3 linked regions of the Terriglobus roseus genome follow. The protein of the gene in region 3 interacts with the protein of the main gene of each other region in a pairwise test. Links are inferred from orthologs where the notes say so. Each region holds a gene or a part of one and is shown on either strand. Other genes may lie near its edges. The genes, in order: groL, nth and aceE.

Region 1 (10,276 bases), 440 kb from region 3 along the record:
CAACACAAGCGCAGCGGAATGCATTGGGAAGCGCGGTGAGAATCCGCCACTGCCCCGCAACTGTAAGCGCGCATCTTCGACCATGTTTCGAAGACACATTCTTTTCGTGACACAGCTATCACTGCGTAAGTGGGAAGACAGCATGTGCAGGATACGAAGACTTTGTGCGATGCGCGTAAGTCAGGAGACCGATTCCGCTGCTGGTTGTAAGCCATGCTCCCGCGGGGGAAGCAGAGGAGAATTCTGATATGTATCGCATCGCTCAAAAGCGACGCGCAGCAGCGCAGTTATGTGCAGTTGCCGTGTGCGCTCTCACCGCATCGGTTGCCCACGCAGTTGTAGTCCGCGGCATGGTCCGCGATCCGCTGGGGCGTCCTGTCTCCACCGCGCATGTCCGCCTGGTCAAGGGAACGCAGGTCGTGGCCTCCACGGTCACATTGCCAGATGGTTCCTTTGAAATTCGTTCAACGGAAGATGGTCGTTTTCTGCTGATTGCGGATGCGCCCACGTTTTCTCCGCAGGTGAGTGATTCATTTTACGGACGCCCGCTAGATGTGGTGCAGAAGACTCTGCAACTCACGATCAGCCCCATCAAACAGGACATCACCGTCACAGCGACAGGCGAACCCACTCCTGTACAGCAGACCAGCGCAAGCGTGTCATTGATCGATCAGCAGGCTCTGAGTACTCGTGCCGATGTTGTGAGTGAACTTCGCCTGCAACCCGGTGTTGCGATGGTGCAGACCGGCCAGTACGGCGGTGTGACATCGATGTTTGTACGTGGTGCAAACTCTGACGCAAACAAGATCCTGATTGACGACGTGCCAGCAAACGATGTGGGTGGAGTATTCGATTACGGCACCGTATCTTCGACCGCAGTCGCTTCAATCGAGACGCATCGTGGCCCCGACAGCATCCTGTATGGAACGGACGCGCGTGCTGGTGTGGTGCGTTTTGAAACGCCGCATGGAACCACGCTGAAGCCCGTGCTGACGTACTCCGGTGATGCAGGCAATCTGCACACGTGGCGCAATGAAGGCACGCTGTCCGGTACTTATGGCAAGGCCGATTACTTCGGTGCTTTCTCGCGCTTTGATAGTTCCAATGCGCTGCCGAATGACCGTTATCACGTGGCAACTTCCGCGGCGAACCTGGGCTACAGCTTTACCGCAAAAACAAGCATTCGCGGAACCGTTCGCAATGCTGTCAGCGCTACTGGAATTCCCGGTGCATGGGACTTCCAGGGGCTTGCGCAGAACGGCAAACAGGGCGATCAGGACACCTACATGAGTGGCGTGTTGGACGACACACGCGGCAATGGTTGGCACAACACCTTCCGCTACATTGGCGCGCGCAAGCGTGAGCAGTCTCGTTACTTCGCCGCTGTGGGAACGCCGGATGGCTATGGCGAATACTTTGGCAACACCGTAACGATCCGTGGCGCCAACGGAACAAAGGCTACTGGCCAGGTCATCGTTGGATACGATCCGTTTCCCACTTACTACGAGATGGTGAACAACCGCGACGGTCTTGACTATCACACCAGCTACAGCTTCAATCGTCACCTATCTTTGGTGGGAGGTTTCCGCTTCCAGGATGAGCGTGGAGCATATCGCTATCCGTTGTATGGCGAAAACGACCAGGTGGGGCGCAGCAATTACGATTACACCCTCGCGTTCAATGGTGAAGCGTGGCATCGGATCTTCTATACCGTGGGCGGAGCGATCCAACGCAACTCACTGTATGGAACGGAAGGACAGCCGCAGATTGGGCTTTCGTACTACCTGTTTCGCCCGGCACGCGGATGGTTCCATGGAACACATCTACGCGTCCAGTTTGCGAAAGGTGTGCAGGAACCAAGCTTGAGTGCGCAGCTTTCTTCGCTGTTCCAGAAGCTGATTGGAATTGGAGATACCGCAGATATTGCGAACTTCCATGTAAGTCCGATTGGTGCGCAGCGCAGCCGCGTCTATGAAGGTGGACTCGATCAGAATATCTACTCTGACAGTGCCATTCTGCATTTGACTTACTTCCACTCGACCTATGGACGGGGGACTGAGGGCGTTCCTGTAACGCTCTACAACGCTTATTTCCATCAGAACCTACCCGTGGCGTTGGGAAGCTTCTATCTGAATTCCCTTGATACGCGGTCTACAGGCGTGGAGGCATCGCTCGAATACCAGGTGCTGCATCACCTGTTCCTGCGTGCCGGATATACGTACCAGGATTCACTGGTGAAGCAATCGTTCTCCAGCGATGCACTGGCGGCGTTAGGTGGTTCAACGACGATCAACCCGAACTATCCAGGTATTCCCATCGGGCAGTATTCGCCGCTGGTGGGGCAGCGTCCCTTCCGTCGTCCGCCGCAGACGGGATTCTTCATGGCCCAATACACCACGACGAAGTGGTCTGCAGCAGTGAAGGCCGCTGTCGCTTCACGAGCAGATGATTCCACGTTTATCGACGCTTATTCCAACTCGTCGTTCGATAACTCCATGCTGCTGCCCAACCGTAATCTCGATCCCGGATTTACCAAGCTGGATGCGAACTTCACGTATCAGGTGCGTCCGTCCGTTGCGTTGTTTTCGCAGTTAGACAACCTGCTGAACAACCAGCACATGGGTCCGATTGGTTATCCATCGTTGCCGTTTACCTTCCGTGTCGGTTTGAAGGTGCGTATCCCGCACGAGTAATCAATCGCGTTATGTGTTGAACATGCGCCATTACTGAAGCAAAAGGCCCACGCTGAGCGTCTCATCAGCGTGGGCCTTTATGATTTGGGCCGGAGGAATTTCATGTTGGCACGTCTTCGTTTTGCAAGTACTGCTTTGGCGCTGGTTTTTGCTGCGCTACCTTCTCATGCACAGGAGGGTCCGTACAACGTTCGCGTGGTGTTGCGCGCCGAAACAAAAGGGCAGCCCTCGATTCTGCAACCGGCCGATCTCCGCGTTCAGTTCGCCGGCAAGAAGATACCCGTGCAGCGGCTGGAACCATTGATCTCCAACCACAGCGCAAAACCTGTGCAGGTAGCCATCCTGATCGACGACGGTCTGCGCGGAAGCTTTGGCAACCAGATAGGTGAGATCCGCCAGTTTGCGGCCGATCTTGCGGCGGAGCATGTCGCCGTGGGCGTTGCTTATATGCAGAATGGCCGCGCTGTATTTGGCAACGGAGGTTTTACCTCTGACCCTGAAGTGGTCGAGAAGCAGTTGCGTTTATCCATGGGTGGTGCGGGCATCAGTGCCAGCCCATATTTCTGCCTGCAGGATCTGATCAAGAATTGGCCGGGAGATAAGACAGGACCGCGTGCGGTGTTAATGATCACGAACGGTATTGATCTGTACAACGGTGCTCCCACTCCGAACAACCAATATAGCCCATACGTGCAGGCGGCAATTGTGGATGCGCAGCGCGCAGGCGTGCCGGTGTATTCCATCTACTACGGTCGCTTTGACAATCATCCCGGCTTCGCCAGCTTCAGTGGACAAAGCTACCTGGGCGATCTGGCCGATAGCACCGGTGCAAACACCTTCAATCAGGGAAGCCTGAATCCGCCGAGCATCAGCCCGTACCTCAAGCAGTTTGAAAAGAACCTGAATGAGAGCTGGCTGCTATCGTTCCAGACGGGAACACGCAAGTTGGAACAACTCAAAGTCGATGGAGCGAAGGGAACCAAGCTGTACGTGCAACGCCTCGCGCAGGGGACGGAAGCAACAGCGGGTGCTGTGCTTCGCTAGAAGCTTTGTATGAAGTAAGCAATAAGAAAGCCCCGGATTGCTCCGGGGCTTTTCTATTGGTCGTGCTTGAGGTTTAGTACATGCCGTCCATGCCGCCGCCATGCGAGTGGCCGCCGCCTGCCGGTGCTGCCTTCTCCGGAATCTCTGCGATGAGAGCTTCCGTGGTGAGCAGCAGGCCGGAGATGCTGGCTGCGTTCTGCAGAGCGGTACGGGTTACCTTGGTGGGGTCGATGACGCCAGCGGCAACCAGGTCTTCGAACTGGCCGGTCGCTGCGTTGTAACCCTGGTTGTCCTTCGACTCCAGGATCTTGCCCACAACCACTGCACCCTCTTCACCAGCGTTGCCAACGATCTGGCGCAGCGGCTCTTCGATAGCGCGGCGGATGATCGATGCACCGATCTTCTCGTCGCCTTCGAGGGTCTTGATGAGAGCATCAACGTCAGCAGCGCAGCGAACCAGAGCCACACCACCGCCCGGGACGATGCCTTCTTCAACGGCTGCACGGGTTGCGTGCATTGCGTCTTCTACGCGTGCCTTCTTTTCCTTCATCTCGGTCTCGGTAGCAGCACCGACCTTGATGACAGCAACGCCGCCAACCAGCTTGGCGAGGCGTTCCTGCAGCTTCTCGCGATCGTAATCGGAGGTGGTCTTCTCAACCTGGCTGCGGATCTCACGCACGCGACCGTCGATGTCGGCTTCCTTGCCGGCGCCGTCGATGATGGTGGTGTTGTCCTTGTCGATGGAGACGCGCTTCGCGGTGCCCAGGTCCTCAAGCTTCACGGACTCCAGCTTGATGCCGAGGTCTTCCGTGATGGCCTTGCCGCCGGTCAGGATCGCGATGTCGCCCAGCATGGCCTTGCGGCGATCGCCGAAGCCAGGAGCCTTTACAGCAGCAACGTTCAGCGTGCCACGCAGCTTGTTGACCACGAGGGTTGCCAGCGCTTCGCCGTCAACGTCCTCAGCAATGATGATGAGGGCCTTGCCGGTGCGGGCCACCTGCTCCAGGAGGGGCAGGATGTCCTTCATCGCGGAAACCTTCTTCTCGTAGATGAGGATGTATGGATCGTCGAACGAAGCTTCCATACGCTCTGCATCGGTCACAAAGTAGGGCGAGAGGTAGCCGCGATCAAACTGCATACCTTCCACAACGTCGAGCTGGGTCTCCATGCTCTTCGCTTCTTCAACGGTGATAACGCCGTCCTTGCCAACCTTCTTCATCGCTTCGGCAATGATGGTGCCGATCTGCGAATCAGAGTTTGCAGAGATGGTGCCCACCTGAGCAATCATGTCACCGGAAACCGGCTTCGACAGCTTCGACAGAGCGCCGCCAGTGACGATGCCGTTCTCGTCGCGCTTGCCCACGATGGCCTCAACAGCCTTATCGATACCGCGCTTCAGAGCGGTCGGGTTTGCGCCAGCAGCAACGGTCTTCACGCCTTCGCGGTAGATCGCCTGAGCCAGAACAGTAGCGGTGGTGGTGCCGTCGCCAGCAACGTCGCTGGTCTTGGAAGCAACTTCCTTCACAAGCTGTGCGCCCACGTTTTCGATCGGGTCCTTGATCTCGATTTCCTTGGCGACGGTGACGCCGTCCTTGGTGATCGTCGGGGAACCGAACTTCTTCTCGATAACAACGTTGCGGCCCTTGGGACCGAGGGTGACCTTGACGGCGTCTGCGAGCGTGTTCACGCCGCGCAGAATAGCCTGACGGGAATCTTCACCGTGCAGAATTACCTTTGCCATTGTCTTTCTTCCTTTGCATTCGCGCTCATTGCGCGAGTTAATTCAAAATCTGTCACTGCCGTTTGAGCAGAAGGGAAGCTGAAGTATTCATTCCAGTCAACGAAGGCGCAAAGCGCATCCGCAGCATGCAATGACTACTTGAGGATTCCGAGGACTTCTTCTTCACGCATGATCAGGAAGTCTTCGCCGTCCAGCTTGATTTCAGTGCCGGAGTACTTGCCGAAGAGAACCGTGTCGCCAGCCTTAACGTCCAGCGGGAAGACCTTGCCTTCATCGTTGCTCTTGCCCTTGCCAACGCTGACGACGGTACCCTGCTGGGGCTTTTCCTTAGCGGAGTCGGGGATGATGATGCCGCCGCGAAGCGTCTCGCCCTCTTCCAGGCGGCGCACCAGAATGCGGTCATGCAGCGGTGTGAAAGTCGATGCCATGGTGTTTCGTTCTCCTTGGGTGGTGGTCGATGGCAGTGTTAGCACTCCATCATTCCGATTGCTAATGTACGAACTGGCAGTCACCCGCGTCAAGTGCTAATCGATGAAATGTGAGTGAAAGGCACTCACGTCCGAATCTGCGACAGTGGCAGCGTCAGAACACGCCACGGCTACCGCGACAGAATGTACCTCGAAACGATAGAATGCAGGGCATGTTGTCCCGTCGTGCGCTCCCCGTCGTTGCCACCCTGCTGCTCTCTGCCGCACCGCTGCTTTCCGCTCAAAATGAGCGCCACGGACGTAAGTACAAGGCGCCGCCGGAGACCAGTCATCTCGAAATCCTCGTAGTGCGCGACTTCAACGGCAAGGTGATTGAGAACGCTGGCGTCGTCTTCCACCCGACCAAGGACGGCATTGACGAGGGCAACCTGGAAGTAAAGTCCGGGCCTGACGGCAAGGCCTTCATCGACATCATCCCGACGGGATCGGATGTGCAGGTTCAGGTAATCGCAAATGGCTTTGAGACCTATGCAGGGAACCTCAAGCTGGATGCTGCCTCGAAGCAGTTGACCGTCCGTATGAAGCGGCCGTCGTCGCAGGTATCTGCCTACGACGAGAACGAAGGTAAGGGCAATCTAAAGCGCAATGTCGGTGTGCAGGAGCCAATCCGCACTGGTACGGCACCTACGGCAGCGTCAAAGCCGTTGTCGGCCAGCGAGCCGGTGATCAAACTGCCTGCGCTGCCCAAGAACAAGCCTGCGGATGGCGATGCTACCATCCAGCCCGGAACAACGGCTGCTCCCGCGTCGAAGCAGCCCACAAAGACGGGTAACTCTGCACCGGTTGCAGATGGCACCCCAGCTCCGCCGCAAACCAACTAAGCATGACTTCTTCGCACGAGAGCCTCCGTGGGCGCCGCGTCGTGATTACAGGCGGTGTACGGAGGCTTGGTCGCGCCTTTGCCTTGGCATTGGCGAATGCCGGAGCTGACGTTGTTGTCACCACTCGCCACTCTGACGAAGAAGCAACAGAACTGCTACAGGCCATAAAGCCACTGGGTGGACGCTACGCAGCGGTGCAGAGCGATGTGACGGTCCCTGAACAAGTGAGCCGTGCCGTGGAAGAAGCCGCTGGCTTTCTAGGCGGCATCGATTTGCTCATCAACAACGCGGGAATGTTTGAATCAGCAAAGCTGGAAGACCTGACGCCGGAGCAATGGGATCGAGTCTTTGCAACAAACACGCGTGGGCCGTTCCTAATGGCTCGGGCAGCGCTTCCGCATCTTCGCAGCAGCCAGGGAAGAATCCTCAACATCGGTTCGCTCGGCGGTATCCGTCCGTGGATCACGCATGGTCACTACTGTTCCAGCAAGGCCGCGCTGCACATGCTGACGCAGACCATGGCGAAGGCCTGGGCTCCTGAAGTCAGCGTGAATGCGATCGCGCCAGGCATGATTCGGTTTCCTGATGAGCCGGAGCGCATGGCATCGAAGACACCGATGCAGCGTGATGGTTCACCAGCCGATGTAGTGAAGGCCGTATTGTTCTTTGCGTCGGCGCCGCAGTTCATCACCGGACAGATACTGGCTGTGGATGGCGGCCTTGGGCTTGCCTGAGCCTCCGCTTCGATACACTGGAAGCTGAACTGCTCATGTCCTCTGAAATTGTTCTCAAACCCTCTCCGGATGCTATTTCGCTTGCAGAACGACGCGAACAGCTTGCTGCTGTGCGTACGCAACTTGCGGAGTTGGAGGCGGAGCTTGCGCAGTTTCGCGCGCAGCTGAAGGCTTTTGAAGGCCGTTATCTGCGGCAGGTGGGCGTGCTATACGCCGAGCTGGATGAATTGGAAGCACGCATCACGGAACACGAGGCTTCGCTCTATGGATCTGATGCAGCGAAGCAACGTGCAGAAGAGGCGAAGCAGCGCGCGCAGGAAAGCCACGACGCCGCATTCGGCGAGGCTCGCGAAGCAGAAGAGTTTGATCCACCCACAAGCCTGAAAACACTCTTTCGTGAAGTAGCCAAGCGCATTCACCCGGACTTTGCACGTGACGATGCGGAGCAGCAGTACTTCACGCTGCTGATGGCGCGTGCGAATCAGGCGTACCGACGCGGCGATACAGAAATGCTGCAGCGCATGCTCGACGATCATCTTGAAATTAATGCGGTTGTCGCGGGTGAAACCACTGCTGCGGAGTTGCTGCGTATTTCGCGACAGATGCAACACGCCAAGCGCGACATTGCTTCCTTGGAGATGGAGCGCTACACGCTGCAGGGCAGTGAGATTGCAATGATGTTTCACGATGCGGAGAGGGCTGCGCTTGAGCATCGCGACCTGTTGACGGAACTTGCCGTCAGCGTGCGCGAACAGATTGCAGAAGCGCAACGTCGCTTTGATTTGATTGATCGGCAGATAAACGTTCATGGAAGATAATCCGCAATCCGGCCTGCAGCATGTCCCCGCAGGGTCAGGCTTGTCAGTGCATACGGCACGTTCCGGCATGATTGCGCGTGGTCGCCGCGACGCCGCCAGTGCAGCGTCAAACCCGCATTACAAGCAGGCACTGGAGCAGTACAACGCAGGCGATTTTGCTGCGGCTGCTGCATCATTCAAGTTGGCTGCAGATCAGGGACACGCCGAATCTCAGTACATCCTAAGCACGCTCTACGACGAAGGCGCAGGTGTTGCCAAAGACGATGAACAGGCTTCGTACTGGGAGCGCAAAGCAGCCGAGCAAGGCCATGCGTATGCGCAGGCCAACGTAAGTTTTCGTTATTACGCTGCGAACGATTTTGCGGAGGCATTCACCTGGTGCCAGCGTGCGGCGTACAGCAAACTTGCGTGGGCGCAGTACAACCTTGGCCTAATGCATCGCAAAGGTGAAGGCACGGAACAGAGCGACACGCAGGCTGCGTACTGGTACCGCCTTGCAGCCGCACAGAACTTTGCAGAGGCGCAGCAGAAGCTGGCAGACCTGTATTACTTTGGCCAGGGCGTGCCTCAGAATTATGTGCAAGCCGCGTCGTGGTATCGCAAAGCCGCCGACCAGGACAATGCAGAAGCGCAGTTTCAGCTAGGCCATCTGTACGCCATTGGCGAAGGCGTAGAGCACGACTACGTGCAATCGCGTTACTGGATTCGCAAAGCTGCGCAGCAAGGCCATGAGCAGGCCGTGAAGGAACTGAAACGTCGCCAGTATCGCGACGCATAAACGCTTCGTTCGCGAAATTAACCAGTGATCTGCACCAGCTTTTGAAGCGATGGCGTCTTCGCCATCTGCGCAAGGCTGTATCGATCCAGCGCGCGAAAGAACGCTTCGTACGCTTCATCCAGTGCGCTCTTTAACAGGCAGTCTTCACGCAATGGGCACGGTTGCGTCCAGCAATCGATGAGTCCACCTTTTGGCTCGGTGATGCGTACGATCTCGCCAATGCGCAAGGATTCGGGGCGGCGGCCCAACCGTAGGCCACCACCCCGTCCCTTTGCGGTTTCCACCAGCCCTGCCAGGCCGAGCTGATATGCCACCTTCACCATGTGCGTGTAGGGAACATGGAATAACTCAGCCGCAGCGCGTACCGTCACCACCGTCTCCAGTGGTTTGTCACGACTGGCCAGATACAGCAGAAGGCGCAGCGAAAGATCGGAAAATCGAGTCAGTTGCATGGTGCGTGTTCACAGTCTACGGCGCATCATTCGTTACGCCAGTGCTGGCTCCTCCGCGTAAATCTCTTTCTCTCGCGCGATCATCACATCGGCAAGCTGCTGATATGCGGCCGCCCACGCCTCCAGCACCTCAGGCGTAATGGCGTCGCCCAACACAATCTTCATAGCCTGCAGGAGATACCGGCCTACGAGCGGATACTGCTCCGGCGTGACGTGCGTCTGCACATGGCGCTGCGCGATCTTCTCCACGGCCGGCCCAAGATTCTGCAGCCGATCCAGGTTCGCAACATAGGCAAGAATGGACTGCGCCAGGCGCTTGGACTGCGCACCCGACTGCTGATCATCCATGTTGAACTGCGACTTCAACTCCGGATTCTCACCGATCATGTTTGCGTAGAAGACGCGCGTAATCTCCTCACCATGTTTAAGATAATGATTAAGAGGCGAAAGATTCAGTGACCTGGGTCACGCTGTTCGTTTATCGGAGCGGAGTTATTCTGCGACGATTTCTTCTTCGAGTTGCTGCTTCTCAAAGAGCTCTGCGTAATAGCCGCCTTCAGCAAGCAGTTCTTCGTGCGTGCCAAGCTGGGCGATACGTCCGTTGACCAGCACAGCGATGCGATCAGCGGAACGAGCTGTGGAGACACGATGTGCAATCAGGATCGTAGTGCGATCCTGCATCACCTCGCGCAGACCTTTAAGGATCT
Region 2 (10,365 bases), 250 kb from region 3 along the record:
TCGAAGCAGGCGGGCATCGAGGATCATTCCTGCGCTCATCCGAGGACTCTCTTACCGGGACGATCTCCCTGGTTCCGCAAACAGTGGATCAAATAAGTATTCCCGTCATCGCAGCGGGAGGCATTGCTGACGGACGTGGCATCGCAGCCGCCTTCGCGCTCGGTGCTGAAGGGGTTCAGATGGGAACAGTTTTCTTAGGTTGTGAGGAATCTGGTGCGCATCCGGTTCACCGGGAAGCGATTCTCAGTGGCAAAGCCAAGCACACCTCGCTGACCCGTGGCTTTACGGGAAGGCTCGCTCGTGGCATCCACAATGAGCTTCTGGAGACACTCAATCGACCCAACGTGGAGATTCTGCCTTACCCGTTGCAGAGAGGACTCATGCGGAGTCTGGCACTTCCTGCTCAAGAAGCCGGAGATGCTGAACTGCTTGCTCTCTGGGCTGGTCAAAGTGCGAATCTTACTCAATGCACCAGCGTAGAAAAGCTGCTGACGGAACTTGTTGAGAGTGTGGAAGACAAGATCGACCGCTAGTGATTGGGAGCGCAAATCCTCTCATAAGTGAGATGACTCGTCCGGTAATCAGCGACGACGCATTCGATCTGTGCGAAGAATTTCACAACTTGCACGCATCATCTTGGTCCGCCTCGCCTTCTAATGGGCGAAAGTCATTTCCTAAAAAGATAAGGTGGCGTCCTATGCAGATCGGAATGATCGGACTCGGCAGGATGGGAAGCAACATGGTGCGGCGGCTCATAAACGCAGGCCACGAATGCGTTGTCTACGCACGCACCCCTGCTACCGTTGCGAAGGTTGCAGCGTACGGCGCCACGGGCGTGGCTTCCATTGAAGAACTTGTCGAACGTCTCACTCCGCCGCGTGCGCTGTGGCTGATGGTGCCGGCGGGAGCAGTCGATGAAACTGTTGCGCAGATCCTTCCCCACTTCAGCGCCAACGACATCCTGATCGATGGTGGGAACTCGTATTACGTTGACGACATCCGTCGTGCGAAAGAAGTTGCTGAATCCGGTGTGAAGTGGATCGATGTTGGAACGAGCGGAGGTGTCTTCGGCCTCGAACGTGGGTATTGCCTGATGATCGGTGGCGACGAGGCATCCGTGAAAACACTGGATCCCATCTTCAAATCCCTCGCTCCGGGACGTGGCAGCGTAGATCGCACGCCGGGTCGAGAAAGGCTCCCCGCCAGCACCGCGGAAGATGGCTACCTGCACTGCGGACCTTCGGGTGCGGGCCACTTCGTCAAGATGGTTCATAACGGGATCGAATACGGGATCATGGGCGCGTATGCCGAAGGCCTGAACATCCTGAAGCACGCAAACGCAGGCAAAACGGTCGATTCAACCGACGCTGAAACCACTCCGATGCGAAACCCCGAGCTGTATCAATACGACTTTGCATTGCCGGAGATTGCAGAGGTCTGGCGTCGTGGCAGTGTCGTCTCATCATGGCTCTTGGATCTGACGGCTACCGCGCTGGCCGCATCGCCGGAACTTACGGAGTTTGGCGGAAGGGTCTCAGATTCCGGTGAGGGGCGTTGGACGTCTATCGCTGCTATTGACGAGGGTGTTCCTGCAGACATCCTTACCACGGCCCTCTACGCCCGGTTCACCTCCCGCGAAGGCAGCGTCTTCGCTGATAAGTTGCTATCCGCCATGCGGTTTCAGTTTGGCGGCCATGAAGAGAAGAAAGCGTAGCCGGAAAACTGGCCAGATGCGTGTGTCCATGTGGGACGGGACCGGTCTGGGGACGTTTGGGTGGCGGATGATGACCCGCTCTGTTACAACAGAGCAACACCGTGTCCAATATTGTCTCCTCACCTGAACCGACCCAGACGACAGAGTTCGTCAAGGGCCTCGGATTGTTCTCTGCGACTGCCATCGTGATGGGTTCGATGGTAGGCAGTGGCATTTTCATTGTTCCCGCTGAGATGGCGCGGGGAGTGCAATCCCCCGCGTTATTGATCGCGGCGTGGCTGGTAACGGCTGCGATGACCCTGATCGGTGCGCTGAGCTACGGCGAACTGGCTGCCATGATGCCGAAGGCGGGCGGTCAGTATGTGTATCTGCGCGAAGGCCTGGGGCCCATGTGGGGCTTTCTGTACGGCTGGACGCTGTTCCTGGTAATTCAGTGCGGCACCATTGCCGCAGTGGCCGTGGCTTTCGGCAAGTTTTTAGGTGTGTTCGTGCCAAGCGTCTCGGCAAGCCACTGGATCTGGCATATCGCGCATGTTCCGGCATGGCCCGTGGGGCCGATGGTGCTGGGCAACATGGAGGTGGGGCTCTCAACCGCAAACTTTGCCGCCATCATCATTCTGACCTTGCTGACTCTCCTGAACAGCTTCGGTGTGAAGCTCGGCGCACTCATTCAGAACATCTTCACCAGTGCCAAGATTTTCGCGTTGTTGCTGGTGGTTGGGCTTGGCCTGATGGCGAAGAATGCCACGGCGATTGCTGCGAACTTTGCCAATGGAAGCTTCTGGGCCGGGGCAGGTGTCCACACACTGCACCCAGTGCAGGTGGGAGTCGGCGGCCCGACAGCGATGGTTGGGTTTCTGACCGTGATTGCTGTGGTGCAGGTCGGCTCGCTGTTCTCATCCGACGCATGGAATAACGTCACCTTTACCGCAGGCGAGATAACGAATCCGAAGCGGAATCTGCCGTTGAGTCTGGCGATTGGCACGGGTGTGGTTCTGTTGCTGTATATCGCAGTGAACTTCATCTACCTGGCGGTGCTTCCGCTCCACGGTATGGCTGACGGCGGAACAATTCTGCAACGGGGCATCCAGTTTGCCAGCGAAGATCGTGTGGCCACGGCGGTGATGGAGCAGGCATTTGCCGGGTATGGCGCGCGGATCATGGCGTTGGCGGTCATGATCAGCACCTTTGGCTGCGCAAACGGCATGCTGTTGAGCGGCGCTCGTGTTTATTACACGATGAGCCAGGACGGTCTGTTTTTTAAGGCGGCTGGAAAGCTTTCACCCAAGTCAAAAGCTCCGGTGGTAAGCCTTTGGGTCCAATGGGCGTGGACCTGTCTGCTCTGTCTGTCGGGGTCGTACGGGCAACTGCTGGATTATGTGATCTTTGCAGTGCTGGTGTTTTACATCCTGACGATTGTGGCGCTGTTCCGGTTACGCAAAACGCGTCCCGACGCGGAGCGCCCGTACCGAGCCATTGGATATCCCGTGTTGCCGGGGTTGTACATCGTAATGGCAAGCTTCATCTGTGTTGTACTCTTGCGATATAAGCCGCAATACACCTGGCCGGGGCTGATCCTGGTGCTGCTGGGACTCCCGGTGTATTTCCTTTGGCGGGGACGCTCTGCGTCTGCTGCCGCGTAGTTTGATTTTGTTCTAGAGGTAACCCGACTGATGGCGAATCTTTTTGCCCGTAAAACCATGGATGTCCTGCTCGCGGAGGCACGCGAAGAGGGCGCCCACACACTGCAACGGTCGCTTGGACCGTTTGCTTTGACTTCGCTGGGTGTTGGCGCGGTCATCGGCGCGGGCATCTTTGTGCTTGCGGGCATCGGCGCGCACAATGCGGGACCGGCCTTGATCCTGTCCTATGTACTGAGCGGCCTGGGCTGTGTGTTTGCGGGTCTCTGCTATGCGGAGTTCGCTGCAATGATTCCGCTGGCGGGTTCTGCCTACACCTATGCGTATGCAACGCTGGGCGAGATTTTCGCGTGGATCATCGGCTGGGACCTGACGCTGGAATATGCGATGGGTGCCTCGACGGTGTCAGGTGGATGGTCGAATCACTTCATCGAATTCCTGAACATCTTCGGCATCAAGTTTCCCTTGTGGCTGGCGTATGACCACTGGACAGGTCTGCGTACCGCGACTGACCAGGTGGCACGTGCAATGTTGCATGCGCAGCATCCAGAATTGATTGCAGGAACGAAGGCGTTTTCGGATGCGCTTGAGGCTCTGAAGCTGGCGGCTCCGGCCGCATTGACGGAACAGGCACATACTTTGTTGAATGCGCCTCATCTGTTCGGCATGGAGATTGGATTCAACCTGCCGGCGTTCATTATCGCGCTGATCATTACTGCGATTTTGGTGGTGGGAATTCAGGAGTCGGCGAAGTTCAACGCGGGCATCGTTGTGATGAAGGTCGCGGTAGTGCTGTTCGTCATCGGCCTGGGATCGCATTACATCAGCCACTCAAACTGGGGTGGTGACTGGCACACTTTTGCACCCATGGGCGTAGGCGGCATTGGTACTGCAGCCGGACTGATCTTCTTCAGCTATATCGGCTTTGATGCTGTGTCGACGACAGCACAGGAAGCCAAGAACCCGCAGCGTGATCTGCCTATCGGCATCATCCTTTCGCTGATTATCTGCACTGTGCTTTACATCGGCGTCGCGGCCGTACTGACGGGTATGGTTTACTGGCCCGACATCAACATTGAAGCACCGGTCGTAAGCGCGTTCCTGTCGCATAACCTGGCATGGGCTGCGAACATCATTACGATTGGCGCATTGGCTGGCCTTACAAGCGTCATGCTTGTCATGCTGCTGGGACAGTCGCGTGTGCTGTATGCGATGGCGAAGGATGGTCTGCTGCCGAACAAGTTCTTTGGCTCGATCCATCCGAAGTTCCGCACACCGTGGAAGGCGACGATTCTGGCTGGCGTGCTGGCTGCGATTGTGGGTTCCGTTACGCCAATCGACGATATCGGCAAGATGGTGAACATTGGAACGTTGCTGGCGTTCGTGATCGTGTGCATTGCGATCATGGTGCTGCGCAAGACCGATCCGGATCGTGAGCGTCCGTTCCGTGCGCCGTTGGTATGGCCGATTCCGGTAGTGCCGGTGCTCGGTGTGTTGTTCAACGGCTACATGATGTACAAACTGGGCATCTGGAACTGGGTTCGTCTGATCGGATGGCTGGTGATCGGTATGGTGGTGTACTTCACTTACTCGCGCAAGAACAGCCGCGTGCAGCTGGGACTGCCTGATCCCGAACCGGTGGATCACCTCTAAGCAACTGAAGTACGAAAAGCCCTCCGAGTAGGAGGGCTTTTTCTTTGGCTAGTGGGAAGCCCAGGTCTTGTCGCTGGAGTTGCAGAGAGTCTCTAAAGAGCAGTCAACGCACTTTGGTTTACGGGCTTCGCAGATCTGGCGGCCGTGGTAGATCAGTTCATGCGAGAAGCTGATCCAGTGATCCTGCGGGATGATCTGCATCAGGTCGCGTTCGACTTTGACCGCGTCGTCGTTGGTGGTGAGTTCCAGGCGACGGGACAAGCGCAGAACATGCGTGTCTACGACAACGCCAGTAGGGATACCGAACCAAGTGCCCAGCACAACGTTGCTGGTCTTGCGCGCAGCGCCGGGGATGCGCAACATCTCGTCCATTGTTTGCGGGACGTTACCGCCAAATTGTTCCGTGACCATCTTGGCTGCACCCACAAGAGACTTCGCCTTCATGCGGAAGAAGGACAGGGAAGCGATGATGGGCTGGATGGCTTCCGGCGTGGCCTGTGCCATGTCGCGCGGCGTGGGATAAGCATGGAAGAGTGCTGGCGTGACCATGTTCACACGTACATCTGTGCATTGCGCCGAGAGAATGGTGGCAACAAGAAGCTCCCACGCGTTGTGATGGTTCAGAGCACATGTCGCGTTGGGATAAGTGCGGTCCAGCGCGTCAATGATCGCGTGGACGCGCTCGGGTGCGAGCGGATTCTTCGTCTTGCCGAGAGCCTTTTTCGTAGAGACAGGTTCGCTTGCTGCGATCTTGCGCGCGGCAACGGCTTTGGCTGCGGACTTCTTTGCCGGGGTCTTCTTGGCGGCCTTTGTCATGTTGGGGATTGTAGCCGGTTGAACTGTTCGTTGAAATGACAAGCCCCACTCGTGATGGATTCACGAATGGGGCTTGCGGTTTTGACGCGATGTCCTGATTTAGCCGATGCTATCGAGCATCGCTTCTGGCGTCATGCGGACGCAGGAGAAGATGGGGAAGTCCTTCAGTGTGTACATGCTGGCTTCGGTTTCGCGGAGCTGCTGTACGAGGTCGACGAAGTCTTCTGGGAAGTTGGTTTCGAAAGCCACCACGAACTCCTGATCGTCGATGCCGAAGGAGTAAGTCGTGTTGAGCTTCACGCGCGGATAAGCAAGGCCGACGCGGATGTGTTCGTCCATCAGGCGACGGCGCTCTTCCATAGAAAGCATGTACCACGGGCGCGTCTTCCAGAAGGGATAGACAAAGATGTATTTGTGACCACCGGGGCGAATCGCGCCACGGCTTTCTGCTTCGCTCTCATCCTCGCGATCGATCTGGTACTGCGAACGCTTCGTCATGGAGAGGAAGTGGTGCGGGATTTCGATGTAACCACCGAGCGGTGTCGCGAGCAGTTCGCTGCGCATCCGGTTCATCTCTTCCACGGAGTAGCAGATGGACCAGACGAGCATGTCCACATCGCCACGCGTGCCTACGGTGGAGTAGGTCATGGTGAGGAACTCACCAGGCTTCTGCCACTTTTCAATCACGGCGATGAAGGCAGCCTTGTGTGCGTCCTTTTCAGCGGCAGGAAGACGCTTCCATTCCGGGAGGATACGGTAGAAGGAGAAAGCGACAATCTGGCGTTTTACGGGTGCTCCGCCGCCATGTGTGTGCTGCGGACGGCCCGAGGGCTGCGATCCGTAACCGGCCGGCGGTCCGGCGACGGGAGTGACGGTGTGGGCGGCGGTTGTTTCGGGCGCGTTCGTTTCTGCCATACCTTAAGAATATCAGCCGGGTATACTCAGCGAAGTTTCCCCAAACTCGCGAGCCATTGAAAGAAAGCCGACATGACCGAAAAGATCATTGACTTCCTGCTGCCCTACGTCACTCACCTGATCGCTACGATTGGATATCCCGGCGTGGCGCTGCTGATGGCGATTGAGTCCGCCTGCATTCCGCTCCCGAGCGAAATCATAATGCCGTTTGCCGGATACGTGGTGAGCCTGGGCAAGATGAATCTCTATCTGGCAGCGACGGCTGGCGCAATCGGCTGCAATCTTGGTTCGGTGATTGCGTATTGGATTGGCGCGCATGGCGGTCGTCCGCTGGTAGAGCGGTTTGGCCGTTACGTGTTGATGAGCCACAAAGATCTGGATCGTGTGGATCACTACTTCCAGAAGTACGGCGAGATCACAGTGCTGGTTGGTCGACTACTGCCAGTTGTGCGTACGTTTATTGCGTTGCCAGCAGGCATCGCGCGCATGCCGCAACTTCGCTTCCATATCTACACATTCATCGGTTCCTGGCCGTGGTGCTTTGCGCTGGCGTATGTGGGCATGAAGGCAGGCGCAAGCTGGAATGATCCGCACAGCACACTGAAACAGATCCTGCATAAGGCAGATGCGGCCATCATTCTAGTTATCCTTGTTGCGATCGTGTGGTTTGTCTGGACGCACCTGAAGAATCGCAACGCGCCCGTAGAGGTTTAAGCAACTTTGTAGAGCGAGTCATCGTGAAGGCGCTTCACGTGACGAGATCGTCTTCATCGCAAACGGTAGTGGAGGAGCCTCGCTGGCAGAGATGCTGCGAGGCTTTTCTGTTGCATTGTGATTGTTGCTGGTGACGGGGATCGTTGCTTTGGTACGCAGCAGGACGATGTCCACGCGGCGATTGGCGGCGCGTCCTTCAGCCGTATTGTTGCCTGCGATGGGATGAAATTCGCCGTAACCAGCGAGAGAGAAATTCGCTGGCGAATTGATGCTGCTCATCATCAGCACTTGTGCGATGGATGCTGCGCGAGCAGTGGAGAGTTCCCAATTGGAGCGGAACTGGACTGTGTGTATGGGCTGATTATCGGTATGGCCTTCAATGCGCGTTGGGCAAGTTGGAAGAGCCTTCGCGATCTTTGTGAGGATTGCCAGCGCTGAAGGTTTTACTTCCGCGCTCCCCGAATCGAAGAAGCCTGCGCTGTCGAGTGATAGCGTTGTTCCCTCGTCATTGCTACGGATCGTAACCACGTGTTGCTGCACCGCGACTGCGAGTGCCTTGGCCATTTCGCTTCGCACGTCATCACGCTTGCCATCGCTTTTGCTGCCCTCCACGGTTGGGGTTTCCAAGGGCATCTCGAGCGGCATAGGGGCGCCATCACTGGTGCCTGCCCCCGGTGCGAGTGGCGGTGTCTTTGCATGAGCATCGAAGACACCGGTTTGTTGAAACGCGGTCTGCATCGCTGCAGCCATCCTTGCTGCCTTTTTCTTGTCGCTCGCACTGGATGCAAACATGACAACAAAGAAGGCGAAGAGCAGCGTAAGAAGATCCGCCCAGGAGACGAGCCATCGTTCGTGATTGACATGTTCGGCGTGCTTTTTCTTCTTGCTCATGGTCAGGCTGCCTCTGCATGGCCATGCGCCAGGTAGGTCCTCAACTTGGTTTCAATCATGCGTGGATTCAGGCCTTCCAGGATGCTGATGACACCTTCGAGCATCATCTCCTGCATCATCAAGTGCTCTTTGTGGCGGATCTTCAATTTACCCGCAGCCGGTAGGCAGAAGAGGTTTGCGAGAGACACACCGTAGATTGTGGCGACAAAAGCGACAGCGATGCCTTTGCCTACTTCGTCAATGTTGTCGAGATGCTGCATGACTTGAATGAGCCCAAGCACAGCGCCGATAATTCCGACGGTAGGTGCAAACGCGCCTGCTGATTCCAGCACAGCGGAAATCTTCTCTTCCATCTCGCTCTTGTTATCGATCTCAAGTTGCATGATCTTGCGGACCTCACTGGATTCTGTGCCATCCACAGCAAGCATGAGTCCCTGTTTTAAGAACGGGTCTTTGACGGTTGCAAGATCGGCGTCCAAAGAGACGATGCCGCTCTTACGCGCCTTGTTTGCAAATTCCACGATCTGTTTCAACACCGCATCTTCATCCGTACCTTTGTGCAGAAAAACGCGGACAATGCCTTTTGCGGAGGCGATGAGAACATTCAGCGGGAACTGCACAGCGCATGCACCGATGGTGCCGCCGAGCACGATCATAGCAGCCGTGAGCTGCGTGATCTGACCCAGGTTGCCGCCTTCCATGATCATGGCGCCGAGGATGGCAACGAGGGCTATGACAATGCCGCCGACGCTTGCGATATCCATTGTTTTTCTCCGTCTCCGAAAAAGTTAGGAGTTATGTTGTGCAGTGTGCAGTGCATGGTGTGCGGTCATCGCTGCATCGGCAGAAGGCCATGCGTGGCGCAATACGCTGGCGCGATAGTGAAGCGTGCGGGTGAGTACGTCAGCGCAGGTTTCCAGCACGACGATCTTTTCACCAGTGACAAGCGTGAGTGTGGTGTCTGGTATGGATTCGGCCAGTTTGATGAGGTCGCTGTTCACAACAAAGGTGTGGCCGTTAAGGCGCGTGAGTTCAATCATGACGTCCTTCTGAATTCGCTCTTTGTATCGGCAGAATGAAGAAATGGATGAGTCATCGTTCCGTCATGCACGGAAGTCAGCAACTGTAACGTCGCAACCTGAAACCGGCGAAGTTTTTTCTCATGGGATGCGCGGAAGGGCCGATGAGTGTTGTGAGCGCCAGGGGAACCGGCGTCAGGAATTCACTTCACAGTCTCGCTGAATCAGGAGAAACGCACATGTCCCTCGGTGTACTAAATAACATCTCGGCCATCTACGCTCAGAACAACCTGAGCGCAACCCAGAACAACCTGTCCAAGACGCTGCAACAGTTGTCGTCAGGTTCGCGCATCAACAGCGGTGCGGACGACGCTGCAGGCCTTGCTGTTGCAGATGGTCTTGCCGCAAATGAAACTGCGCTGGCGAAGTCAAGCCGCAATGCAAGCGACGCTACTGGTCTATTGCAGACAGCAGATGGAGCACTCTCGCAGGTGACCTCGTTGCTGAACCGCGCTGTCACACTGGCAACGCAGGCGGCTAACGGTACGTTGAGCTCGTCGCAGGTATCGTCTGCAAACCAGGAATATCAGAATATTCTGACGCAGATTAACAACATCGGCACCACCACGAACTTTAACGGAACCTCCGTGTTCTCAGGAACGGCACGCAACTTCTTCGTGTCGGATGGCACCACAGCGGGCTCGGCGACCTATAGCGACACCGTGGGCACTCTGTCCACCAGCAGCGTGGGAACATCCGCAGCCACGAGCACCTCTGCAGCTGTTTCACTGACTGCACCAACCGCATCCTCTTCATCCGCGGCTTCGACGACGACGCTGACGCTCGGCGCTACAACAGACACGGTATCGGGAACCCTGGCACTTGCTGTCGGTACGGGTAGCTCCCACAGCATTACCATCGCGGCAGGTACATCGATGTCTGCACTTGCAACGCAGATCAACGCTGACACCACCTATCAAGGTGCTGGTATTACCGCTGCCTA
Region 3 (10,596 bases):
ATCGATGTCGATGCCATCGCGATCGGTGTCGATCAGCAAACCATCAATGACCAGATTGTCGACGCCTGTGAGCAGGAACCCGAAGTGGCCGCCCTTCAACAGACGAAACTCGCGAAAGGTGACATTGCGGCAGTTCTTCATCGCAATAGCCTTGTTGCCCACGCCCGCCTGCTCCGCTTTGTAAATCGGATAATCGCCACGAGCAGCGCGTGTTGCGCCGAAGGACAGCCCCTTGCCATAAATCAAACCAGGGCCGGTGATGGAGACATTCTCAATACCCTCGCCCCAGATCAACGAGTTGTGCCAGTGGTTGTGGCCGTAATCCTGGAACGGTTCAATCGCCGGATTCTGTGGCTCTGCAGCGTCATACGTGCCACCCATCTGTCCCGTAGTCTCACCAGGCTTGGGAGATTCCGCTGCAAGAATCACTGCGCCCTGCGACAGGTAAAGATGAACATTGCTCTTCAGTCGGATGGAGAACGTGAGATACGTTCCTGCCGGGAAAACGACCGTGCCTCCACCAGCCTTATTCGCGGCCTCAATCGCCGCGTTAATGCCATTGGTGTCCAGCTGCTTTCCTGTTCCCATTGCTCCGTAATTGCGAACATCGAAAACCGTAGGAGTGGATGGCGTGGATGCTCCCGTTACCTGGGCCGAACCAACGGACGGCACAAAGGCGGCAAGAGCAAGCGGCGAGAATTTCAGAAGGTCGCGACGGGCTGAGTTCATGGCGAAATGAATCCTATCAAAACGCTTTGATCGTTCCCCATCCAATAGACGCCAAAAGAAAAAGCGCCTGTTATGACAGGCGCTTTTCCTATTTGAGGAGTTGAGAGCTCTACTGCTTCGAGGGTTCCGGCGCTTCCGTGTTGATGCCAATCTCTGCGAACGCTTTCTTCGCATCCTTGGCCTTCAACGCGCCATCGCGAACCAGCTTGGAGATGGTGGCAGCAACAATCGCCTTCGCATCCACTTCAAAGAACTCGCGCAGATGTTCGCGGTTATCGCTGCGTCCGAAGCCGTCCGTGCCCAGCGTAACCAGACGCTTGCCAAGCCATGGTGACAAGGCATCCGGCATGACCTTCATCCAATCGCTGGCTGCAATGACCGGTCCCGGCGCATCGCCAAGAGCTTCCACCAGATACGGTGTCTTCTCTGCTTCAAACGGATGCAGGCGGTTCCAACGCTCGATCTCAAGCGCGTCACGACGAAGCTCGGTGTAGCTCGGTACGCTCCACACATCCGCTTCAATGTTGAACTTGCTGGAGAGAATCTCCTGCGCCTTCAGCACTTCATTCAGGATCGTTCCCGAACCGAAGAGCTGCACCGTTGCCTTGCCCTTCAGAGCTGACTTGAAGCGATACAGGCCCTTCAGAATGCCTTCGCGGACGTTGTCGCCCTGCGGCATTTCCGGGTGAACGTAGTCCTCGTTGTACATGGTGACGTAGTAGAAGATCTGCTCGTCATTCACGTACATGCGCTGCATACCGTCCTGCAGGATCACAGCCATTTCGTAGGCATAAGCCGGGTCATAGCTGACGCAGGTGGGGATTGTGCTGCTGATCACATGCGAGTGGCCGTCCTGATGCTGCAGACCTTCACCCAGCATCGTGGTGCGTCCAGCTGTGCCGCCCATCAGGAAGCCCTTACCGCGCGAATCCGCAAATGCCCACGCCATGTCGCCGATACGCTGGAAGCCGAACATCGAGTAGTACATGTAGAACGGAACCGACGGCACACCGTAGTTCGCATAGGCTGTTCCGGCAGCGGTGAAGCTGGCCATGGAGCCTGCTTCCGTAATGCCCTCTTCCAGAATCTGGCCGTCTTTTTCTTCGCGGTACGAAAGCAGCATGTCGCTATCGTGCGGCGTGTACTTCTGGCCTTCGCTGGCGTAGATGCCTACCTGCTTCACAGCCGATTCCATGCCGAAGGTACGGCCTTCGTCGGGAACGATGGGAACAACCAGGCGACCGATGTTTTTGTCCTTCATCAGAGCGCGCAGGATGGCAACAAATACCATCGTGGTGGAAACAGCGCGGCCCTTCGATCCGCCAAGCCATTCCTTATAGAAGTCAACTCCAGGATTCGTGAAGCTGAAGGGCTTCCATCCGCGCGTAGGAACATAACCACCGAGCTTGGCGCGGTGCTCCTGCAGATACTTCAGCTCCGGCGCCTCATCGCTGGGCTTCCAGGGCTTGCCTGCTGCAGCCTGCTCGTCAGGAACAGGAATATCGAAGCGCTGCTTGAAGGAGAGAACGCCTTCGTCGGTCAGCTTCTTTTCGTTATGTGCCGCATTACGGCCTTCGGTGGATGCAAAGCCATAGCCCTTCACCGTCTTGGCAAGAATGACCGTCGGTCCGCCCTTATGCTCCACGGCACGCTTGTAGGCGTTGTAAACCTTCTGCGTATCGTGGCCGCCGCGGTGCAGCTTGGCAAGCTGCTCGTCGGTGTAATCCTTCACAAGCTCAACCAACTGCGGATACTTGCCGAAGAAATGCTCGCGGAGATACGCGCCGCCCTTGGCCTTGTACGCCTGGAAGTCGCCGTCGACGCACTCTTCCATACGCTTCAGCAACAGGCCGGTATGGTCGCGCTCAAACAGTGCATCCCAATCCGAACCCCAGATGCACTTGATGACGTTCCAACCGCAACCGCGGAAGTGGCCTTCCAGTTCATCGATGATGCGCTTGTTGCCGCGGACAGGACCATCGAGGCGCTGCAGGTTGCAGTTGACGACAAAGATGAGGTTGTCGAGATTCTCGCGGGTAGCCAACGAAATCGCACCGAGCGTATCGACTTCATCCGACTCACCATCTCCAACAAATGCCCACACCTTACGGTCGGTATGCGGAATCAGGTTGCGGTTCTCCAAATACTTCATGAAGCGCGCCTGATAGATCGCGTTCAGCGGGCCAATGCCCATGGATACCGTCGGGAACTGCCAGAAATCCTTCATCAGCCACGGATGCGGATAGCTCGACAGACCAGGGTGATCGCGCAGTTCGTGGCGGAAGTTAAGCAGATGCTGCTCGCTCAAGCGGCCTTCGAGGAAGGCGCGAGCATAGACACCGGGCGATGCGTGGCCCTGGAAGTAAACGAAATCGCCGGGCTGTTCCGTGCCGTCAGCAGCGGTGTACTTCGCATGGAAGAAGTGATTGAAACCAACTTCAAACAGCGTTGCTACCGACGAATACGTGGAGATGTGGCCGCCAATGCCCGCGTCCTTCTTGTTCTGGCCGTGAACCATCGCCATGGCGTTCCAGCGGATCAGCGATTCCACGCGGCGTTCCATATCGCGGTCGCCGGGATACGGAATCTCGTCATGCTTGGGGATAGTGTTCTTGTACGGCGTGGTGAGTTCAATGCCGGCGGTAACGCCTGCCTCGCGTGCGCGCTGACGCAGAGCCGTCATCAGCTCCGCACCCTGCTCTGCGCCTTCGGCGACGATCATCTCGTCAAACGCTTCAATCCACTCTGCAATTTCCTGCTGCCGGTCGTTCAGGGCGCTTGCCGGGGGCACTGCTACATTGGTCGCCATCGCTGCTCCAGATTCTGTGTCGATACGTGACAGAAGATGCGCGTGCTGAAACGACTCAGCACGCACATTTCAACCACAGCCATTATAAGTGCGAAGAGGAAAAGGTATAAGCGAAACGAATCGGTCGCCTAGGTCGAATAATCCGCGTTGATATGCACGTACTCCACCGTCAGGTCGCACGTCAGGAAACGCGAACGGCCCGGCCCGCTGCCAACGCTCACGGCGATGGTGTATTCGCGCTGCTTCATCTTTTCGTGGACAACAGCTTCGTCATATCCAGCAGCACGCACACCGCGGTCAAATACTTTCACGCCACCAATCGTCACCGTCGTCTCTTCCGGCGAGAACGGCACGCCGGCGTAGCCTGCCGCGGCAATGATGCGTCCCCAATTCGGATCGGCGCTGGACCATGCCGTCTTGCAGAGCGGCGAGTGCGCAATGGACTTGGCGATGGTTTTCGCGTCGGCATCGTTCGCGGTGCCGCTGATTTCCAACGTCACGACGTGCGTCACACCTTCTCCGTCGTCAATGATGGCGTGCGCCAGCTCATTGCAGACGTGCTGCAGCGCATCACAGAAATCGTCTTGGAAACTGCGCGGCGCATCGCTCCACTTCACACCACTGGCGCCACTCGCCAGCAGCAGAACCGTGTCGTTGGTGGAGGTGTCACCGTCCACGCTGATGGAGTTGAAGCTGGCTTCCACTCGCCCCTGCAACAGCTCACGCAAAACGGCTGGTTCAGCCGCAATGTCGGTAAACAAATAGACCAACATCGTGGCGTGCGGTGGCCCAAGTTGCGGCCCGATCATGCCTGCGCCCTTGCAGCATCCGAAGATGCGCACAGAGGTCTCCGCCGCTTCCACCGTTGCCTGCGACACCTTCATCTTGGTGTCGGTGGTCATGATCGCGGTGGCAAAAGCCTCTGCAGCAGCATTGCTATGCGCAAGACGCTCCGCCGCGTGGGGCAGCGCACTTGTCAGCTTTTCTATCGGCAAAGGCACACCGATGATGCCAGTCGAAGAAGGAATGACCTCCTCTGCCGCGCATCCAAATAACTCCGCAGCCTTGCGGCAGGTTTCTTCTGAAACCGCGATGCCCGGCGCTCCTGTGGCGCAGTTGGCATTGCCTGCGTTCACAACCACGGCCTTCACACAACCCTGAGTCGCGGCCATATGTTTACGGCCTACCGTTACCGGTGCGGCAACCACCTGATTGTCAGTAAACATGACCGCTGCTGAAGCCATGCGATCCGCCACAGCCACCGCAACATCAGTGCGGCCGCTAGCTTTTATACCTGCCTTAACAGCCGCCCAGCGAAACCCGCGCGGCAGCTCTTTTCTCAATGATGGCAACTACTTACACCTTCTTCCTGAAACAAATACTTTTGATTTACCAGCCGGTATGATCGACACGGACTGTAGCTCCAACGCGAGCACTTTCGTACGCCAGATCGATCATGCGCGCCGTTCGGACAGCGCAACGCGCTGTGACTTCCGGCGCCGCCAATCCCAGCAGCGAGTCCGCCACATTCTGATAGAAACCGCGGTAGTCACCCGGCAGCGTGGGGATAATCTCCTTCTCCAGCTCGTTCGGCTTCTGTGTGTTCGGGCAGTAGGTCAGAACGCCGTAACGATCCTCCGGCTCCTGTAGCCAGAGTTCTTCAGCTCCCTGCCGTGGCGGCAGATGGCCGCTAAGAATCGTCGGTTCCTGCGGGTCGAGCCCGTTCTTCACATAGGTGCCACCGGTGCCGTTTAGACGGTAACGAGGCGCCGGATCGGCGGCCAACACGCTAGTGCCCAGCTTCACGGTGATCTTGCGGTCTTCCCGGCCAGTGTCGAAGACCAGAGTCAGATCAAAGCCGTCCGGAACCTTACCCACATTGCGGTCGGAACGAATATTCGCCGTCAGCGTGGAGGGACGCCCAAAGAGCGTCAGCGCCTGATCAATCAGGTGCGGCCCAATGTCATAAAGCTGTCCGCCACCCGCAGTTTCTTCCTCACGCCAGGCATTCGGTTTCGGCTCAGGACGATAGCGGTCAAATCGTGATTCCAGCATGACGACACGGCCTACGCGGCCATCGCGAATGATGCCCTGCAGTGTTTGGAAGTCGCCATCCCAGCGCCGATTGTGGAACGGGAACAGAAGGAGCCCCTTCTGAATGGCAATCTTCTCCAGTTCCTCAGCCTGCGCGGTGGTGGTGGTCATGGGCTTGTCGCAGACCACGTTCTTACCCGCCAGCAGGGCTTGTTTCGTCATGGAATAGTGGCTAATGGTGGGTGTTCCCAGCACCACCAGCTCCACATCGCTCTGCAGCAGATCTTCGTAGCTGCGCAGCTGTTCAGCCTGCGGAAAGGCGCGCTGTGCCTCGTCGCCGGAACGCTGCACAATATAAGCCAGTTCCAATTCAGGAATAGCGTCTACAAAGGGCGCGTGAAAGACACGTCCTGCCAGTCCAAATCCCACAACTCCTGTCCGAATGCGCCGCACTTCTTCCGTTCCCCCTGCCCGCGTCCTGTTCTACCGCGCGAATCAACAGGATAGAACGCCAAGATGAATCGCGCAGAAAAGAATGTGCACAGAATTTGTGGCACGCAGGCAACATTTTCTGCATCGGGAGATGGGGTTGAGTGCATCTGAAGTAGGAAACCGAAGCATGGCCGACGCCCGACCACTGACCGGCGAGTCAGTGGAGACGAGGAACCGAGCCGCTTGGGTCGCAATGGAGCGTATGACGCAACACGATCGAGCCTCAGGCTTACACTGCCTCCCGCGGCGCTGGACACTGTCCGCGGCGGCGGTTCTCTCGCTGATGCTGCCGCTCGGAGCCGTTGCCCAGGCAACGAGCACAGCGCCGGGCACCAACGACCACACCGCTAGCGGAGTTTCCACCGTTCAGGGCGCGGAGCAGATTTTCAGCTCTGTCCCACAGGCCGCCGGCAGCACGCAGGTAACACAACAGGACTTCAAGGGATCACTCATCGATGGCAAGGCCACCGATGGTGTGCTGGATCTGACGCTGGACGATGCAATCCAGCGCGGCTTTCGCACGAACCTGGGCCTGATCCTGCAAGGTGCACAGACACAGACGGTGAATGGTCAGAAGCTGCAGGCATTGCAAGCTCTTCTACCGACTGTCACCGGCTCGGCTTCCTACACGGTGGAGCAGGTCAATCTTGCCGCCTATGGTTTGACCTTTCCGGGACTGAACCCGATTATTGGTCCCTTCCAGGTCTTTGACTTCCGCGCGTACCTTTCGCAGTCGCTGGTGAATGTGAGCAGCATTCAGAAGTACATTGCTGCGAAACATAATTTTCAGGGCGCGAAGCTAACCGCCGAAGACGCACGCAACATGGTGGTGCTGACCATCGGCAATGCTTACCTTCTCTGCATTGCGGATCAGGCACGCATCGACGCAGCTGTCGCGGAACGTGCGAATGCAAAAGTCTCTCTCGATCAGGCTACTGCAGCGCATGACGCTGGCACCAGCCCCAAGCTGGATGTACTGCGCGCACGCGTTGACTATCAGAATGCCGATCAGCAGGTTATCCAGACGCAGAACAATCTGGAGAAGGACAAGCTGAGCCTGGCTCGCGCCATTGGCCTTCCGCTGGATCAGAAGTTTCGCATTGCCGATGCGGCTCCTTTCTCGGCTGCAACGCCCACCACGCCAGAACAGGCGTTTGCCGATGCACAGAAGAACCGCAAGGATCTACAGGCATCCGCAGAGCGTGTGAAGGGTGCGCAATCGCAGAAGTCCGCGGCGAAGGCTGAATATTACCCGACCGTTGACTTTAACGGCGACTTCGGTGACCTGGGCACGACGCCCGCTCACTCGCATGGCACCTACACCGCAACAGGACAGGTCTCTGTTCCCGTTTTGCAGATTGCACGTACGCAGGGCGACATTCAGGTGGCGGACGCCAACCTGAAGACCGCGCAGGCTCGCTATTCCGATCAGGTGCAGCAGATCAACGCGGATGTTCGCGATGCGCTGTTGGACATTGAAGCGGCGGAAAAGCTGGTGGAAGCCACCAAGTCCAACGTGGACCTTGCGAACGAAGCTCTTAGCGAAGCACAGCAGCGCTTCCGTGCTGGTGTGGCAGATAACCTTGCCGTCTCCGATGCGCAGTCGCAGACCGAACAGGCGAACAACCAGTACATTAGCGCGCTGTATCAGCACAACATTGCAAAGCTTTCATTGGCGCGCGCCGTCGGCTACGCCGGAACGAATTACAAACAAGCTCTTCAACTCGGAGGAAAGTGATCGTGGCAGATTCCGATCAGCAGCAACAGCAGCAGAACACAGCAGCAGCACCCGATCCGTCTGAGACGGCACCGGCCAAGGCGCGCCGCAAGTTCATCATCATCGTGGTTGTCCTCCTTCTCGTTCTAGTGGCCGGTTTCTTCTACTGGCGCTCCACTCTGACGGAAGACACGGACGATGCGCAGGTGGATGGCGATCTCTACCAGGTATCCGCACGTGTCTCAGGTCAGGTGATCAAGGTCAATGTCACGGATAATCAGGAGATCAAGCAGGGCGATGTCATCGCCGAGATTGATCCGCGCGACTATCAGGTAGCGTTGGAACAGGCAGAGGCGCAGCTTGCCAATGCCAAGGCGAGCTATCTTCAGGCCAACTCCAACGTACCCATTGTCAATGTCCAGACGCGCACGCAGGTAGCGACTTCGGGTTCGGACGTTGCGACGGCTGAAGCTTCTGTGGCACAGGCGCAGAAGAACGTTGCTGCAGCGCAGGCCCGCGTCGATCAGGCAAAGGCAAATGCTCTGAAGGCACAGCTTGATGTGGACCGCTACAAGCCCCTCGTCGAAAAGGACGTGATCAGCAAGCAGCAGTTCGATCAGGCCGTTGCGCAGGCGGCAGCTACCAGTGGTGCCTTGCTGGAAGCGCAGCAGAACGTAACTGCACAGCAGGCTGCCGTGGCTCAGACAGTATCCAAACTGAACTCTGCCCGTAGTGACGCAGCGCAGGCACGTGAAAACGGTCCGAAGCAGGTTGTGGTGCAGAAGGCTCGTGCAGAAGCGGCCAATGCTGACATCATGACGGCACAGGCAAAGGTTGATCAGGCAAAGTTGAACCTCAGCTACTGCCATATCGTTGCGCCGATCGGCGGTATCATCAACAAGAAGAATGTTTCGGTGGGCCAGAACATCTCGCCCGGCCAGAACATGCTGACGATCATCCCGCTGGATAACCTCTGGATCACTGCGAACTTCAAGGAGACCCAGCTCCAGCACATGAAGGTGGGCCAGGAAGTTACCGTGAAGGTGGACGCCCTGGGTGGACGCAAGTACAAGGGCCGCGTAACTCAGGTAGGTGGTGCAACAGGCTCGCGCCTGTCGCTCTTCCCGCCCGAAAACGCCACGGGTAACTACGTGAAGGTCGTACAGCGTATCCCGGTCCGTATCGACCTGGAGAAGGGTGAGAACGACGATCACCTGCTGCGTCCTGGATACTCAGTGGTTCCGGATGTAGGCATTAAGTAGCTTGATTGCAATACATGCACGAAGGGCGCGGCTAGAACCGCGCCCTTCGTGTTTCTGCTGAAAATAGGCGACCCCTGTTTCTGCTGTGGCATCCAACCAAAACAAGCCATCAAGGAGAGGCAAGCATCATGGCAGTCGCAATCAAGAAGGCCGATACCAAGGATCTGGTAACACCGCACTGGCACGAAAAGGCCAACGAGATTCAGAAGTGGGGTACCGTCACGAAGGATCTTCCCCTGGGTCTGGACGCGGATGTTCGCGCAAAATCGTGCAAGGCATTGAACCAGCTCCTGGCAGATTCCATCGCGCTACGCGACCTGTATAAGAAGCATCACTGGCAGGTTGCCGGTCCCACTTTTTATCAGCTTCACCTGCTGTTCGATAAGCACTTTGATGAACAGGTTGAGATCGTGGACACCATCGCAGAACGCATTCAACTTCTGGGTGGCGTAACCATTGCTATGGGTGGTGATGTTGCAGAAGTCACCAGCATTCCGCGTCCCCCGCGTGGCAAGGAAGAGGTTCCGGTACAGATCTCGCGTCTGCTGGAAGCTCACAAGATCATCATTGAGGAATGCCGCAAGATTGCGAAGGAAGCGGATGACAATGGTGATGACGGCACTAACGATCTGGCTGTATCCGATGTGCTTCGTGTGAATGAACTGCAAGCATGGTTCATCATGCAGCATCTGGTGGACATGCCGCTTGTGCATGCAAAGTAACATCGCTATTCAGAACGCAGAACGGCCTGCCTTGCGGCAGGCCGTTTGTTTATTGCCAACTTACTTCCTCTCGGTATTCGGGTAATCAATACGGAGTGAGTTAATCGAATAAGGATTGACGGAAACACCAACCTTGTTCGAGTCAACAACTGGTATTGCACTCCCCTCCGGCTTCTCCATCAGATTCGTCAGCGTAGCTGACTTCGCGCCCGTAGGGATTCGGAACTCGACCTTGCCGCTTTGGCCTGCCCATTCATAGAAGTGGAGGATCAGTCCGTTGTCATCTTCCGCCTTCTTGACTGCGGTCAACACAACATTCTTGTTGTCGGCTTCGATGAAGGAGTGCGTCAGAGGCAACGAGCCTGTATGCGCCTGCACCTGCAAGGCCTGGAGCTTGTAGTTGTATTCGTAGCCGTGGCGAACTGTGAGCGCAGTCTTCCAGTCAGCGGCATGCGGATAGAGCGCAAAGCTGAAGTGTTGATGACCACGATCTGCCTCTGGATCGGGAGAAAGAGGAGAGCGCAATAGCGTCAACCGCAATACATTGTCTTTGCCGTCATAGCCGTACTTTGATTCGTTGATGAGAGAAAAGCCGTGCTTCGCATCTCCCAAATCAGCCCAACGCATTGCAGCAACTTCAAACTTCGCTGAGTCCCAGCTATTGGTTCTTGTCGTCGGCCTCTGAATTGTTCCGTAAGGAATTTCGTAGGTCGCCATATTGCTTGACGCTGCCAGTGGGAACGCAGCCTTCAGCAGGATGTGGTTCTCATGCCAGTCGATGTCATTGACCACTTCCACCTGATCGGAATTGGCATAGAGCACGATGTCCTG

Evidence for each region.
Region 1: the proteins of aceE (region 3) and groL interact in binary tests that used the Escherichia coli proteins (3 or more experiments, as listed by UniProt). The link is inferred for Terriglobus roseus from one-to-one orthologs.
Region 2: the proteins of aceE (region 3) and nth interact in binary tests that used the Escherichia coli proteins (3 or more experiments, as listed by UniProt). The link is inferred for Terriglobus roseus from one-to-one orthologs.

The regions. Positions count from the first base shown.
Region 1 is NZ_LT629690.1:1,787,171-1,797,446, forward strand. The notes cover bases 3,145-6,052. They hold groL (chaperonin GroEL), read right to left. Parts: upstream 5,479-6,052; coding sequence 3,811-5,478; downstream 3,145-3,810. Other genes in these bases: BLT38_RS07625 (hypothetical protein), read left to right, coding at 3,145-3,737; BLT38_RS07635 (co-chaperone GroES), read right to left, coding at 5,613-5,906. Also shown: BLT38_RS07620 (TonB-dependent receptor), read left to right, coding at 249-2,693; more of BLT38_RS07625, read left to right, coding at 2,796-3,144; BLT38_RS07640 (hypothetical protein), read left to right, coding at 6,119-6,787; BLT38_RS07645 (SDR family NAD(P)-dependent oxidoreductase), read left to right, coding at 6,790-7,521; BLT38_RS07650 (hypothetical protein), read left to right, coding at 7,557-8,339; BLT38_RS07655 (tetratricopeptide repeat protein), read left to right, coding at 8,329-9,117; BLT38_RS07660 (Rrf2 family transcriptional regulator), read right to left, coding at 9,135-9,569; BLT38_RS07665 (globin domain-containing protein), read right to left, coding at 9,603-9,956; BLT38_RS07670 (ABC transporter ATP-binding protein), read right to left, coding at 10,062-10,276.
Region 2 is NZ_LT629690.1:2,484,980-2,495,344, reverse strand. The notes cover bases 3,940-6,936. They hold nth (endonuclease III), read right to left. Parts: upstream 5,824-6,936; coding sequence 5,056-5,823; downstream 3,940-5,055. Other genes in these bases: BLT38_RS10470 (DedA family protein), read left to right, coding at 6,811-6,936; BLT38_RS10475 (chlorite dismutase family protein), read right to left, coding at 5,923-6,738; BLT38_RS10485 (amino acid permease), read left to right, coding at 3,940-5,007. Outside these bases: BLT38_RS10500 (NAD(P)H-dependent flavin oxidoreductase), read left to right, coding at 1-533; gnd (phosphogluconate dehydrogenase (NAD(+)-dependent, decarboxylating)), read left to right, coding at 698-1,714; BLT38_RS10490 (APC family permease), read left to right, coding at 1,816-3,357; more of BLT38_RS10485, read left to right, coding at 3,388-3,939; more of BLT38_RS10470, read left to right, coding at 6,937-7,452; BLT38_RS10465 (flagellar motor protein MotB), read right to left, coding at 7,471-8,343; BLT38_RS10460 (flagellar motor protein), read right to left, coding at 8,346-9,107; BLT38_RS10455 (flagellar FlbD family protein), read right to left, coding at 9,132-9,383; BLT38_RS10450 (flagellin), read left to right, coding at 9,602-10,365. UniProt on the Escherichia coli protein: DNA repair enzyme that has both DNA N-glycosylase activity and AP-lyase activity. The DNA N-glycosylase activity releases various damaged pyrimidines from DNA by cleaving the N-glycosidic bond, leaving an AP (apurinic/apyrimidinic) site.
Region 3 is NZ_LT629690.1:2,233,605-2,244,200, forward strand. The notes cover bases 639-3,866. They hold aceE (pyruvate dehydrogenase (acetyl-transferring), homodimeric type), read right to left. Parts: upstream 3,539-3,866; coding sequence 839-3,538; downstream 639-838. Other genes in these bases: BLT38_RS09440 (glycoside hydrolase family 28 protein), read right to left, coding at 639-729; argJ (bifunctional glutamate N-acetyltransferase/amino-acid acetyltransferase ArgJ), read right to left, coding at 3,667-3,866. Outside these bases: more of BLT38_RS09440, read right to left, coding at 1-638; more of argJ, read right to left, coding at 3,867-4,890; BLT38_RS09455 (Gfo/Idh/MocA family oxidoreductase), read right to left, coding at 4,928-6,025; BLT38_RS09460 (TolC family protein), read left to right, coding at 6,192-7,802; BLT38_RS09465 (HlyD family secretion protein), read left to right, coding at 7,805-9,043; BLT38_RS09470 (Dps family protein), read left to right, coding at 9,172-9,765; BLT38_RS09475 (alpha-mannosidase), read right to left, coding at 9,826-10,596. UniProt on the Escherichia coli protein: Component of the pyruvate dehydrogenase (PDH) complex, that catalyzes the overall conversion of pyruvate to acetyl-CoA and CO(2).